2 regions of the Streptomyces sp. NPDC002623 genome follow, and region 2 is predicted to be linked to the other one. Evidence: riboswitches for the same ligand, from Rfam matches in the RefSeq annotation. Region 2 holds a riboswitch; the other holds the start of a gene.
What was found. A riboswitch is a leader RNA that binds a small molecule or an ion and turns the genes downstream of it on or off. The one in region 2 is predicted to bind cobalamin.
Positions count from the first base shown of each region.

Region 1: another riboswitch for cobalamin. It lies ahead of ACWD4O_RS38425 (CbtB domain-containing protein); the one in region 2 lies ahead of ACWD4O_RS29145 (ABC transporter substrate-binding protein).

Region 1 covers NZ_JBSFWB010000032.1:64,611-71,250, reverse strand. The annotation lists gene ACWD4O_RS38445 (ATP-binding cassette domain-containing protein) at 1-667, shown strand, start outside; gene ACWD4O_RS38440 (DUF6479 family protein) at 696-1,061, opposite strand; gene ACWD4O_RS38435 (ferredoxin) at 1,218-1,592, shown strand; gene ACWD4O_RS38430 (histidine phosphatase family protein) at 1,652-2,215, opposite strand; cobalamin riboswitch at 2,487-2,643, shown strand; gene ACWD4O_RS38425 (CbtB domain-containing protein) at 2,680-2,901, shown strand; gene ACWD4O_RS38420 (CbtA family protein) at 2,927-3,688, shown strand; gene ACWD4O_RS38415 (acyl-CoA dehydrogenase family protein) at 3,836-5,014, shown strand; gene ACWD4O_RS38410 (oxygenase MpaB family protein) at 5,024-5,869, shown strand; gene ACWD4O_RS38405 (tetratricopeptide repeat protein) at 5,929-6,640, shown strand, end outside.
Region 2 covers NZ_JBSFWB010000017.1:203,204-209,843, reverse strand. The annotation lists gene ACWD4O_RS29165 (methylmalonyl-CoA mutase family protein) at 1-427, opposite strand, end outside; gene ACWD4O_RS29160 (enoyl-CoA hydratase/isomerase family protein) at 601-1,698, shown strand; gene ACWD4O_RS29155 (ABC transporter ATP-binding protein) at 1,723-2,532, opposite strand; gene ACWD4O_RS29150 (FecCD family ABC transporter permease) at 2,557-3,621, opposite strand; gene ACWD4O_RS29145 (ABC transporter substrate-binding protein) at 3,618-4,655, opposite strand; cobalamin riboswitch at 4,698-4,902, opposite strand; gene ACWD4O_RS29140 (citryl-CoA lyase) at 4,963-5,859, opposite strand; gene ACWD4O_RS29135 (CaiB/BaiF CoA transferase family protein) at 5,856-6,640, opposite strand, start outside.

The sequences.
Region 1 (6,640 bases), on a different contig from region 2:
CAAGGTCAACGGGGTGAAGCCGGCGCTGTTCAGCGCCAACTCCGAGGGCGCCTGCCCCACCTGCAACGGTGCCGGTGTCATCTACACCGACCTGGCGATCATGCAGACGGTCGCCACGATGTGCGAGGACTGCGAGGGGAAGCGGTTCCAGCCTGCCGTCCTCGAATACCGCCTGGGCGGCCGGGACATCAGCGAGGTGCTGGCGATGTCGGTGAGCGAGGCCGAGGAGTTCTTCGCCGCCGGCGAGGCCGCCACCCCGGCCGCGCACCGCGTCCTCGACCGGCTCGCCGACGTCGGGCTCGGCTACCTGACCCTCGGCCAGCCGCTCACCACCCTGTCCGGCGGCGAGCGGCAGCGGCTCAAGCTGGCCGTCCACATGGGCGACAAGGGCGGCGTCTACGTCCTCGACGAGCCGACCGCCGGTCTCCATCTCGCCGACGTCGAACAACTGCTCGGCCTGCTGGACCGGCTCGTCGACTCCGGCAAGTCCGTCATCGTCGTCGAGCACCACCAGGCCGTCATGGCGCACGCCGACTGGATCATCGACCTCGGCCCCGGCGCCGGCCACGACGGCGGAAAGATAGTCTTCGAGGGCACGCCTGCCGACCTCGTCGCCGCCCGTCCCACCCTCACCGGGGAGCACCTGGCGGCCTACGTCGGCGCCTGACCGGCGCGGGCGAGGGGGAGCCCGGTGATCAGTGGGCTCCCAGGCCGCCGCCGCCGAACGAGCCGCTGCTGCCGCGGCTCCAGCGCGGGCGTTTCTGGTCCGTGCTCGCCCGGGTCTGCATGTTGCTCAGTTCGTACGGGGTGAGGGGGCGGCCCCCCTTCGGGGTCCGAGGAACCTCGTCGGGCTCGCGGTTCTCGCGGATCTCACGCACCGCGCCGCCCGGCGGCAGCTGCGGTTGCTCCTCGGGGCGCGGCCGGTCCGGCTCACGCGACTTGACACGCGCGCCCAGCCAGAAGCCGCCGGCCAGCACGGCCAGCACGGCCATGCCGACGACGAACATCACGAGACTGAGCAGGCCGCTCGCGGCGGCCAGCTGCATGCTTGCGGTAGTCATATCAGCCGAATACCCCCGTAACGGGTCATGAACCCGCCATTCCGGGACCAGTCCGGAGACGTGACTCCCCGTCGACGGAACCTCACGCATGGCGTCCGGCAGACGTCGCTGCTGCCGGGCGGGTTTGGCGCCGCTCCTACCGGCTACCCGCCGGGGGTGACTTCGACGACATCCCAACAGGAACTCTTCCGATTCCTGGAGGACCGCTTCGCCTGCGCGCAGGCGTGCACCGAATGTGCGCGAACCTGTGCGCTGCGGGCGAGCCTCGTGGACCCGGAGGGGACCGAACGAGACGAACTCGTGCGACGCAAGGGCATCATGTGCGCGGAGGTGTGCGACGCGACCTGCCGGGTGCTGTCCGAGGACAACCGGATGGACGAGGCCGGCATCCGCGCCCAGCTGGAGTGGTGCCGGACCGTCTGCCTGGAGTGCGCCCATGTCTTCGACAAGCATCCGGGAGCCGAGGAGGGCGCGGCCGCCTGCCGCGCCTGCGCCGCGACCTGCACGGACTTTCTCGCCACGCTGGGCTGAGACCGCGCGCAGGCGCCCTCGCGGCGGACACCTCGCAGGGGCGACTCACGGCGGACGTCTCAGAGCGGGCTGCCCATCCGTACGTTCCAGCGCCCCGACCGGCCGCTGAGCTCCACGGCCGTCAGCGGCGGCACGTCAGTGCGCCAGAACGCCGACTCCGGCGCTCCCAGCGCCCGTACCACCGCGGCCCGGACGACCTCGGGCTCGGCGACGGCCACGGTCCGCCCCGGCTGCAGCGCGGCCGTGTCGAGCCAGGCGGCCACCCGTTCGCACACCGCCCGCACCGACTCCCCGCCGTGCGGCGCGGCCGTGGGGTCCGTGAGCCACGCGGCCAGCGCGTCCGGCTCCCGAGCCCCCACGTCCGCCAGCGCCTCGCCCCGCCAGCGGCCCGCGTCCAGCGCCGCCAGCCCGGGCGCGTCCACCGCGTCGAGGCCCAGTGCGACGGCCGTCTCGCGGCAGCGCACGGTGGGCGACGTCCAGACGCGCTCGGCCGTCGGCAGCGTCCCGGCGGCCGCCCGGGCCCGCCGCCGCCCGACGTCGTCGAGCGGACCGCCGTCGTCGAACCGCGCCTCGCGCAGGGCGGCGGTGAGCGCGGGGGAGACCAGGACCAGCCTGCTCGTCATGCGACGCCTTTCTCTCGTGTCCCGTGCGGCATCCGGCACATGACCGGGACGGGCGCCGGCCGTGTCGGAACCCGGGCGGGCAGCCGCGGGTCCGTCGTGGCCCGGTGGGCGGCGCGGGCCGACAACACGCCCTCGACCCGCCGGTGTTCGGCGGCCTCCGGCCCCGCGCGACCGGGCCGCGCCCGCAGTTCCGCACCCGTCATCGGAGGTCATCCTGCCGGACGGGCCGGCGGTCCCGCTCCCGTACCCCGTCCGTGCGCCCTTGGCCGGATCTGCACTTTCGCGGTACGGTCCTCGACGAAATCGACATCGACGACGGACAAGCGGAAGCCGGTGGAAGCCCGGCACGGTCGCGCCACTGTGTGCCGGGCCCCCATCTCAGGTGCGGGCCGGGTGAGTCAGACCCGCACCGTCGTCCTGTGCACCACCGAGCCGGGACGCGAGTTCCCCCAGGAGGTCCTGCCATGGCGCAGTCCGCCGTCCAGCCGAGCGCTACCCCTACCGCCCTCCCCGAGAAGCTGCCGATCGGGGCGATCGTCCCGTGGGCGGTCTTCTTCGGCATCCTGATGTTGGTCCTGCTGTACTTCGTCGGCGCCGAACAGGGCGCCACGTCCGTGGTGTCCGGCGAGGGCGTCCACGAGTGGGTGCACGACGCCCGCCACCTGCTCGGCTTCCCCTGCCACTGACAGCGAAGAGGAAGCGTATCCGCTCATGAACTCCGCAACTGTCAGAAACCTCCTGGTCCGTGGCATGCTCGCGGGACTTGCCGCGGGCCTGGTGGCCCTCTTCGTCGCCTACTTCCTGGGCGAACCGCGCGTCGACGAGGCGATCGCCTTCGAGGAGACGCACGCCCACGAGCACGGCGGCGAGGAACTCGTCAGCCGCACCCTGCAGTCCACCGCGGGCCTGTCCACCGGCGTCCTCGTCTACGGGGTCGCCTTCGGCGGCATCGCGGCCCTCGCGTACTGCTTCGCGCTCGGCCGCATCGGCCGCTTCGGGCCGCGCGCGAGCGCGCTGCTCCTGGCGGGCGCCGGGCTGGTCTCGGTGTATGTCGTCCCGTTCCTGAAGTACCCCGCCAACCCGCCGGCCGTCGGGGATCCCGACACGCTGAACCAGCGCACCACGCTGTACTTCCTGATGGTCGTGCTCAGTGTGCTGCTGGCGGTCGGCGCCGTCGTCCTGGGCAGGCGTCTCGCGCCGCGCCTGGGCAACTGGAACGCCACGCTGGCGGCGGGCGGGTTCTTCGTCCTCGTCGTGGGCCTGGCGTACGCCTTCCTGCCGTCGTTCAACGAGGCTCCGGCGGACTTCCCTGCGACTCTGCTGTGGCAGTACCGGCTCGCCGCCCTCGCCGTGCAGGCGGCCCTGTGGACCGCCTTCGGGCTGGTCTTCGGGGTGCTCGCGGAGCGCCTGCTGGCTCCCGAGGCCGCCAGGAAGCCGGCGGTGACGGCCCAGCCGACTCCGGTACCTCACTGATCGCCGCACGGTCGAAGGGCCCCGGGAGCGCTTCTGCTCCGGGGCCCTTCTGGCGTTGCGCTCCCCATTCCCAATTTCTGGAACACGTTCTACCGTGTGCGCCGTCAGGACCGTCCGGACACCGGCCTTGGGAAGCCAGGAGGCGCCGTGCACCTCGACCACACGCCCGAGCAGCTGCGGCTGCGCACCGAACTGCGCGCCTACTTCGCCGAGTTGGTGCCGGCCAACGCCTACGCCCGGCACATCGACCCGGTCGCCGCGAAACGCTTCTACCGCAAGACCATCCGCCAGTTGGGCGCGGACGGCTGGCTCGGCGTCGGCTGGCCGAAGGAGTACGGCGGCCGGGGCCTCACGCCCATCGAGCAGTTCGTCTTCTTCGACGAGGCCGCCCAGGCCGGCGTGCCGCTGCCGCTGATGGCGCTCAACACCGTGGGCCCGACGATCATGCGGTACGGCACGGACGAGCAGAAGGCCGACTTCCTGCCGAAGATCCTCGCCGGTGAGATCGACTTCGCCATCGGCTACAGCGAGCCCGACGCCGGCACCGACCTCGCCGCCCTCAAGACCCGTGCGGTACGCGAAGGCGACGAGTACGTGGTCAACGGGCAGAAGATCTGGACGACCAACGGCGACACCGCGGACTGGGTCTGGCTCGCCGTGCGCACCGACCCCGAGGCCCCGCCGCACAAGGGCATCACCATGCTCCTGGTGCCGACCGCCGACCCCGGCTACTCCTGCACGGTCATCCGCACCCTCGCCTCGCACGACACCACCGCCAGCTACTACGAGAACGTCCGGGTCCCGGTCTCCCGGCGGGTCGGTCCCGAGAACCAGGGCTGGCGGCTGATCACCAACCAGCTCAACCACGAGCGCGTGACCCTCGCCGCGCACGGCACGATGGCCATCCGCGCCCTGCACGACGTGCAGCGCTGGGCGACGGAGACCAAGCTCGCCGACGGCCGCCGGGTCGTCGACCTGCCCTGGGTGCGCCGCCGGCTGGCCCGGACCCATGTGAAGCTCGACGCGCTCAAGCTGCTGAACTGGCAGATGGTCGGCGCCCTCCAGAACGGCACCCTCACGCCCCAGGACGCCTCCGCCGTCAAGGTCTACGGCTCCGAGGCCCGCCGGGACGCCTACGCCTGGCTGATGGAGATCGTCGCGGCCCCCGGCGCACTCCAGGAGGGCTCCGCGGGCGCCGTGCTGCACGGCGAGCTCGAACGGGGCTACCGCTCCGCCGTGATCTTCACCTTCGGCGGCGGCAACAACGAGATCCAGCGGGAGATCATCTCCTGGATAGGGCTGGGGATGCCGCGGGTACGGCGTTAGCCTGCCGGTATGACCGCCGACCCGGGGCTGTTCGGCCCCGAGAGCGTGACATGGCAGGTCCATGGCGATCCGATGATGTGGGTCGCCGGGATCCGCGCGCTCTATCTCCAGGCACTGCACCCACGTGCCGTCCGCGGAGTCATGCAGAACTCCGACTTCCGGCAGGACGCCTGGGGCCGGCTCATGCGCACCGCGAACTTCGTCGCCACCGTGACCTACGGCACCGCCGAGGCCGCCGAGCAGGCCGGCGCCCGGGTCCGCAAGATCCACCGCATGCTGTCCGCGAACGACCCGGAGACGGGCGAACGGTACGGCGTGGACGACCCCGAGCTGCTGCTGTGGGTGCACTGCGCCGAGATCGACTCCTACCTGCACGTCCTGCGCGGCTCCGGATACCCCCTCACCGACCGGACCGCCGACCGTTACATATCCGAACAGCGCGTCGGCGCCCGCCTGGTGGGCCTCGACCCCGAGGCCGTGCCCGCCGACCAGGCGGAGCTGGCCGCCTACTTCGAGAAGATCCGCCCCGAACTCGCCGCCGGAGCCGACGCCCGCGAGGTGGACGACTTCCTGCTCCGGCCGCCGATCCACCCGCTGCTCGTCCCGGCGCGCGCTCTGCTCTGGCGGCGTGTGGCGCACCTCGCGTACGCCTCGCTGCCGCCGTACGCCCACGAGTTGTACGGCAGACAGGCCCCGAGACCCGCGGTCGTCACCCGCGAGTTGCGTGCCACGGGCACCCTGCTGCGCTGCGTTCCCGCACGTCTGCGTTGGCAACTCCCGTCCAAACACATCCTGTGGGCCATGGCGCGGCTCGGCCCACAAGCCCGGCCTGCCCCGTACAAAGTCGGGCGATAGGCCGCCATACTGAACCAGCCAGGGGGAGGGCCGGAAAGTTACGGGGGCGGCGGCGCGCTATGGCGGAGGAGAGCAGGCTGATCCAGGGCCGGTACCGGCTGCTGGACCTGATCGGGCGCGGTGGCATGGGCGAGGTGTGGCGGGCCCGCGACGAGTCCCTCGGCCGACAGGTCGCCGTGAAATGCCTCAAGCCGATCGGCCCGCACCACGACCCGTCCTTCGGAGGCGTCCTGCGCGAGCGGTTCCGGCGCGAGGGCCGCGTCGCCGCCTCGCTCCAGCACCGCGGGGTGACGGTCGTCCACGACTTCGGCGACAGCGACGGCGTCCTCTTCCTCGTCATGGAACTCCTGGACGGCAGCAACCTCTGCCAGCTGCTCGACGACAGCGAGCGCCGGCCGCTGCCCGTCCCCGACGTCGTGGACATAGCCGACCAGCTCGCGGCGGCCCTCGCCTACACCCACCGGCAGGGCATCGTGCACCGCGATCTGAAGCCGGCGAACATCGTGCGGCTCGCCGACGGCACCGTGAAGATCTGCGACTTCGGCATCGCCCGCCTCGGCCACGACATCGGCTTCACCTCCCGGCTCACCGGCACCGGCATCGCCATGGGCACCCCGCACTACATGTCGCCGGAGCAGATCGGCGGCGAAGAGGTCGACCAGCGCAGCGACCTGTACTCGCTGGGGTGCGTGCTCTACGAGATCGCCACCGGGGCCCCGCCGTTCGACCTGGAGGACCCCTGGGCGATCCTCGTCGCCCACCGGGACACCC
Region 2 (6,640 bases):
CCAGATCGAGATAGACGCCGTCCAGGACCCGGCCGAGCGAGGAGACCGGGATGCCGTCGCCGCCCACGACCAGCCAGAGGGAGGTGACGCCGTTCTCCAGGTCGGCCAGGACCGCGCCGCCGTCCGCCGAGGCGTGCCGCTGGCGTACGTCCCAGCCGCCGACGGTGTTCCCCTCCGCCCGGCCCCCGCGCACGAACGGGGCGAAGCCGGGCAGGCCGGGATCCGGGGCGGTCTCGCGCGCGGTGTAGAGGGGTCGGGTGCCGAGCCCGTCCTCCAGCAGGGTGGACAGGGCGTCTTCCGCCGCCGCTCCGGAGACCTCCTTGCCCGACTTGCGCAGGACACCTTCCACGAGACGTTGCCATTGTTCACGTGTCGTGTCGGGGAACTCGGCGGCGAGCGAGAGCCCGTCGTCAGGCAGCACTGTCATGCTCGGATGCTAGGCCAGATCGCCAAAGGCGCAGCAGAGCGCATGGCTGTGAGTTTGTTCTCCCGAAAAGTGTGGCCCGGGTCACTCTTCCGGCCTGTCCCTAGGATTCCTGGCAGAAACCGACGAGATCACGCGTGTCATCGTGGCGCGCGGCCCCTGACGGAGGCGTACGGATGAACGGCCCGACCAGCGCGACGAGCGCGAGCAGCACCTCCGAGGCGACCGCCGGAGAGGAGCCCGTCCTGCTGCACACCGCCGGACGGGCGGCCCACATCACCCTCAACCGCCCCAGGGCCCTCAACGCCCTGAACCATGTCATGGTGCGCCGCATCGACGAAGCGCTCACCGCCTGGGAGCACGACCCGGCCGTCGAGACCGTCGTCATCACCGGCGCCGGGGAGCGCGGCCTGTGCGCGGGCGGCGACATCCGCGCCGTCCACGACGACGCCCGTGACGCGGACGGCACCGCCGCGGCCGCGTTCTGGCGCGACGAGTACCGCCTCAACGCGCGCATCGCCCGCTACCCCAAGCCGTACGTCGCCGTCATGGACGGCATCGTCATGGGCGGCGGAGTCGGCGTGTCCGCCCACGGCAGCGTCCGTATCGCCACCGAGCGCTCGCGCATCGCCATGCCCGAGACCGGCATCGGATTCGTCCCGGACGTCGGCGGCACCCACCTCCTCGGGCTCGCCCCCGGCGAACTGGGCACCCACCTCGCGCTGACGGGGGCGCAGATCGGCGCCGGGGACGCGGTGCTGTGCGGGCTGGCCGACCACTACGTACCGTCCCCGTCCCTGCCCGACGTGGTCGGCGACCTCGCCCGTCTGCCCGTCGGGGAGGCCCTCGCGCGTCATGTGCAGCCTGCTCCGGAGGGGGAGTTGGCCGGTCAGCGGGAGTGGATCGACGACTGCTATGCCGCCGACACGGTCGAGGAGATCGTCCGGCGGCTGCTCGCGCACGGCGACCCGGTCGCGAAGGAGGCCGCGCAGACCCTGCTCGCCAAGTCGCCCACCGCACTGAAGGTCACGTTGACCGCACTGCGGCGGGCCGGTCGGCTCGGCTCGCTGGAGCGGGTGCTGGAGCAGGAGTACCGCGTGTCCTGCGCGGCCCTGTCCACCGCCGACCTGGTCGAGGGCATCCGCGCCCAGGTCATCGACAAGGACCGCAACCCGCGCTGGTCGCCGGCCACCCTCGCCGAGGTCACCGACGCCGACGTCGAGCGCTGGTTCCGCCCCCTCGGCGGACGACCGGAACTCGGGCTCGACAGCTGAGTCGAGAGCCCGGCCGACCGGCGCTCACTTCCCGGCGACCGTCCCCAGGAAGCGGATGTACGGCCGGTCGCCGGGGCCGGGGTGGGTGACCGTGGCGCGTACCCCGTACACCTCGGCGATCAGGGACTCGGTGAGGGTGGCGGCAGGGGCGCCGGCGGCCACCACGCGGCCCTGCCGGAGCACGACGACCTGGTCGCAGTACATGGCCGCCAGGTTCAGGTCGTGCAGGGCGACCACGCTGGTGACGGGCAGTTCGGCGACCAGGTTCAGCAGGTCGAGCTGGTGCTGGATGTCCAGGTGGTTGGTCGGTTCGTCCAGCAGCAGTTCGCGTGGCTCCTGGGCGAGGGCGCGGGCGATCTGGACGCGTTGGCGTTCCCCGCCGGAGAGCGTGTGCCAGGGCTGGTCCAGGCGGTCGGTGAGTCCGGTGCGTTCGAGAGCGGTGCGGACGGCACTCTCGTCCGCCGCGGTCGTCGGCGTCCAGGCGCGGCGGTGCGGGACACGGCCCAGGCGGACCACGTCGGCGACGGTCAACTCGACCAGGGTGTCCGCCTGTTGCTCGACGACGGCCACGCGCCGGGCGACGGCTCGGCGACCCCAGTCGCCCAGCGGGCGACCGTCGAGCGTCACGACGCCCGAGGCGGGGGCCAGGACCCCGGACAGCAGCCGCAACAGGGTCGACTTCCCCGATCCGTTGGGGCCGAGCAGCCCGGTCACGGAGCCGGGCCGGGGGGCGAGGCTGACGCCGTCGAGGATCAGCCGTCCGTCGGCGGAGCGGCTCACCCGGTCGGCGGCGAGGGTGGGCGACGCGTCCACCCCGTCGTGCGTCTCGCTCACCGAGTCCACCTCATCGCGTCCACCTCATCGGGTCCCCCTCGTGCGGTACAGGACCAGGACGAACGCCGGGACGCCGACGAGCGACGTCACCACGCCCACCGGCACCTCCTGCGGGTCGAGGACGGTACGGGCCAGGGTGTCGGCCCACACGAGGAACACCGCCCCGGCGAGCGCACTCACCGGCAGCAGCCGGGCATGTCCGGGTCCGACCAGGGCGCGGGCCGCGTGCGGCAGGACCAGGCCGACGAAGCCGATCGCGCCCGCCGCGCTCACCAGCACGGCCGTCAACAGGGCGGTCACGCACAGCAGCACCAGCCGGGTCCGGACCACCGCGACCCCGAGCGTGGCCGCCGCGTCCTGGCCGAAGGCGAAGGCGTCCAGGGTGCGCGCGTACCCGAGGCACACCGTCAGGGCGAGCACCAGCACGGCCAGGCAGAGCCACACCTCGGTCCAGCCGGCCCCGCTGAGCGACCCGAGCAGCCAGAACAGCACGCCCCGGGTGGTCTCCGCGTCGGCCGCCGTCAGCACGACGAACGAGGTCACGGCCGAGAACAACTGCATCGCGGCCACACCGGACAGCACCACCCGGTCCGTCGTCCCGCCGAGCGTGTGACTGAGCAGCAGCACCAGCGCGAACGAGCCGAGCGCGCCCGCGAACGCGCCCCCCGACACGGACACGACGCTCCCGCCGACCCCGAGGACGACCACGACGACGGCCCCGGTCGACGCGCCGGAGGACACCCCCAGGACGAAGGGGTCGGCCAGCGGGTTGCGCAGCAGCGACTGCAGCACCGCCCCGCACACGGCGAGCCCGGCGCCGCACACCGCGGCGAGCAGGGTGCGCGGCAGCCGCAGGTTCCAGACGATGCCGTCCCGGATGGGGGACAGGTCCGAGACGCCCCAGCCCAGGTGGGAGGCGACCGTGGACCAGACGTCGCCGACGCCGATGTCCGCCGGCCCGATGGTGATGGCCACGGCGACGGAAACGGCCAGCACCGCGAGTCCGGCGACCGGGCCGGCCAGGCCCCGCAGCGCCCCGGCGGCTGCCCGCAGCCGTCGGACCCCGGGCGACCGCAGGGCGGTGGTCATCCGGCGAGCCCGTACGCGCGCAGCGCCGCGGCGACCTTCTCCACGCCCTCGACGGTGCGGATCGTGGGGTTCATGGCCTGCCCGCTGAGCAGCACGTAACGCTTCTTCCGCACCGCGTCCATGTTCTTGGTCGCCGGGTTGGACTCCAGGAACGCGATCTTCCGCGCGGCGGTCTCGGCCGTCTGCGACTTACGGGTGAGGTCGCCGATGACGAGCACGTCGGGGTTGCGGTCGGCGACCGTCTCCCAGTTCACCTGCGGCCATTCCTGCGTGCTGTCGTCGAAGACGTTCTTCGCGCCGAGCGCGTTCGTGACGATGCCCGGCGCACCGCAACAGCCCGCCAGATAGGGGGACTCCTGGTTCGCGAACCAGTACAGGACGGTGGCGTCCGCGGCGTCGATCCCGGACGTGGCCTCGGCCACCCGGCCCTCGAGCTGGGTGACCAGCTTCTCGCCGCGCTCCGCCACCCCGAAGATCCGCGCCAGTTCGCGCACTTCGCGGTACACGGTGTCCATGGCCAGCGGCTCGGTCCGCGAGCCGTCGCCGCCGCCGCTGTTGTCCTTGCCCTCGCAGTCGGCGGGCGAGAGGTACGTCGGCACCCCCAGCTCCTCGAACTTGTCGCGGGGGGCCACTCCGCCCTTGCTCAGCGTGGAGGCGAAGGAGGAGGCGACGAAGTCCGGCTCGGCGTCCAGCACCTTCTCGAACGACGGCTGGTTGTCGGCGAGCCGCGGCACCTTAGCGTCGGCCTTCTCGAGCCCCTTCATGACCGGGTCGGTCCAGGTGGCGGTGCCCACCATGCGGTCGGCCAGGCCCAGCGAGAACATGATCTCGGTGGTGCCCTGGTTCAGTGAGACGGCCCGCTCTGGAGGGGCCCCGACGGTCACCTTCTGCCCGCAGTTGTCCAGCGTGACGGCCTTCGCCGACGCGCCGGCGCCCGAAGCCCCCTCGGACGACGAGCCCGGACCACAGGCGGACAGCAGCAATGCCCCGGACAGGAGCAGGACGGAACAGCGGGCGGGACGTGACAGATGCACGAAGCGGCTTCCTAGGCGTCGAGGCCCATGCGCGGGGCCCGTTCGGACGGTCGGCTGCCAGCAGGTCTTCGGACTCGGGATCACCCCGGCGGGGCACCTTCCCAGACCCGGCCATGGCCGTCGTCCAGTGGTTGCCGCCCCGCCCGTCACCCTCACCGCTGCGCGTCAGTTCCGGACTCCCACCGGATTCCCTGACCCGTGCACGCGAACTACCGCGTATACGAATACGACTGGCGTTCGAAAATTACCATGGCATTGCCTGCTCGCCCCACGTACCCCCGATGCCCCCGATGCCCTCCGGTCGGTCCTACGGCGCTTCGTCAGGGACGTAGTGGGCGTTGCGGTCGACCGAGCGGTAGATGTCCGGGGCGATGGGCCGGCGCAGTTCCTCGGCGAGATGCCCGAGGAGTCCGGCCGCCCGGGCGAGCAGCGCGAAGCCGCGCAGCAGCTCGACGGGGAGCCCGAGATCGGCGAGCGCCGCTCCGCACACTCCGGCGCCGTTGAGGGGCAGCGCGCGGCCGAGGACGTCCGGCGCCGTCCGCCCGACGGCCTCGAACAGGGCGAGGTGAGGGCCGTAGACCCCTTCCTCATGCGCGATACGGACGATCACCGGTGTCCGTGGGTCGCCCTCCTTGTGCACCGGGTGGCCGAGGCCGGGCACGAGCTGTCTCGCCGCCTTGCGTTCCGTCAGCGCTTCTCGTGCCAGCGCATCCCAGTCCGCGTCGGTGGTGGGAAGGGGCACGCCCGCCGCGCCCGCTGAGCCCGCCGCGCTCGCCGCGCTCGCCTCCGCGAGCACCTCGGCGAGGAAGCGGCCGGTGTCCTCGGTGACGCCCAGAAAGCGGGAGCCGCCGCCGAGCAGCCCGGCGGCGAGGGCCCCTTGCACGGACTCCGGCGCGGAGTACAGGGTCATGCGTGCGGCGATCGCGGTGGGCGTGAAGCCGTGGTCGGCCAGCGCGACCAGCACCGTCTCGAAGAGCCGCACCTCGCCCGCGGTGGGGCGGCGTCGGGCGGCCAGCCAGAACGCGAGTTCGCCGAAGCCGACCTGGCCCATCAGGTCTTCCGCCAGGTTCTGCCCGAGGAGGCTGATGGTGGCGGCGTCCGAGGTCCCGAGACCGGTCGGATACCGGGGCTGGGGCTGGGGCTGGGATTGTGATTGGGGCTGGGGCTGGGGCTGGGGCTGAGGTTGGGGCTGTCCGGCGGTCATCGATCCGCTTCCTTGTCCGTCGCGAGCCAGGCCCGTAGCTCATCGCCGTGCTGGTCGAGGGCGGGCGGCGGAAGGTCGTGCCGGGGCGGGGTGCCGCTGAAGGTGATCGGGTTGCGGATCATCGGCACGGAGTCCGGCCCGCTGCCCAGGGCGACCACCGGGTCGAGCCCCAGGTCCGCCGCGAGCGCGACGCCTGCGTCCACGTGGTTGATCGGTCCGCAGGGCACACCCGCCGCGGACAGTCTTCTGAACCACTCGTCCGCCGGGCGCTGTTCGAGCTTGGCGACCAGGAGCGGACGCAGTTGCTCGCGGTTGCGGGTCCGGGCCTCGTTGCCGGCGAACCGAGGGTCCTCGACCAGCTCGTCCAGGCCCAGTTCGACGCAGAGCCTGCGGAACTGGCCGTCGTTGCCCGCGATGACGATGAGGTCCTTGTCGGCCGTGGGCAGCGGTTCGTAGGGAAACAGGCTGGGATGCGCGTTGCCCATCCGGTGCGGGACGACACCGCCGGCCACCTGGGCCGAGGTGTGGTTCACCAGGCCCGACAGCGCGGAGGAGAGGAGGTTGACCTCGACGTGCTGTCCGGCCCCGGTCGCGTTGCGGTGGTTGAGCGCGGCCAGGATCCCGATGGCGGCGTGCATGCCGGTCATCACGTCGAACACCGAGATCCCCGCCCGGTACGGCGGACCGTCCGCGTCCCCGGTCAGGCTCATGAGTCCGGACGCCGCCTGGACCAGCAGGTCGTAGCCGGGCAGCGCGGCCCCGCCGGCCGTGCCGAACCCGC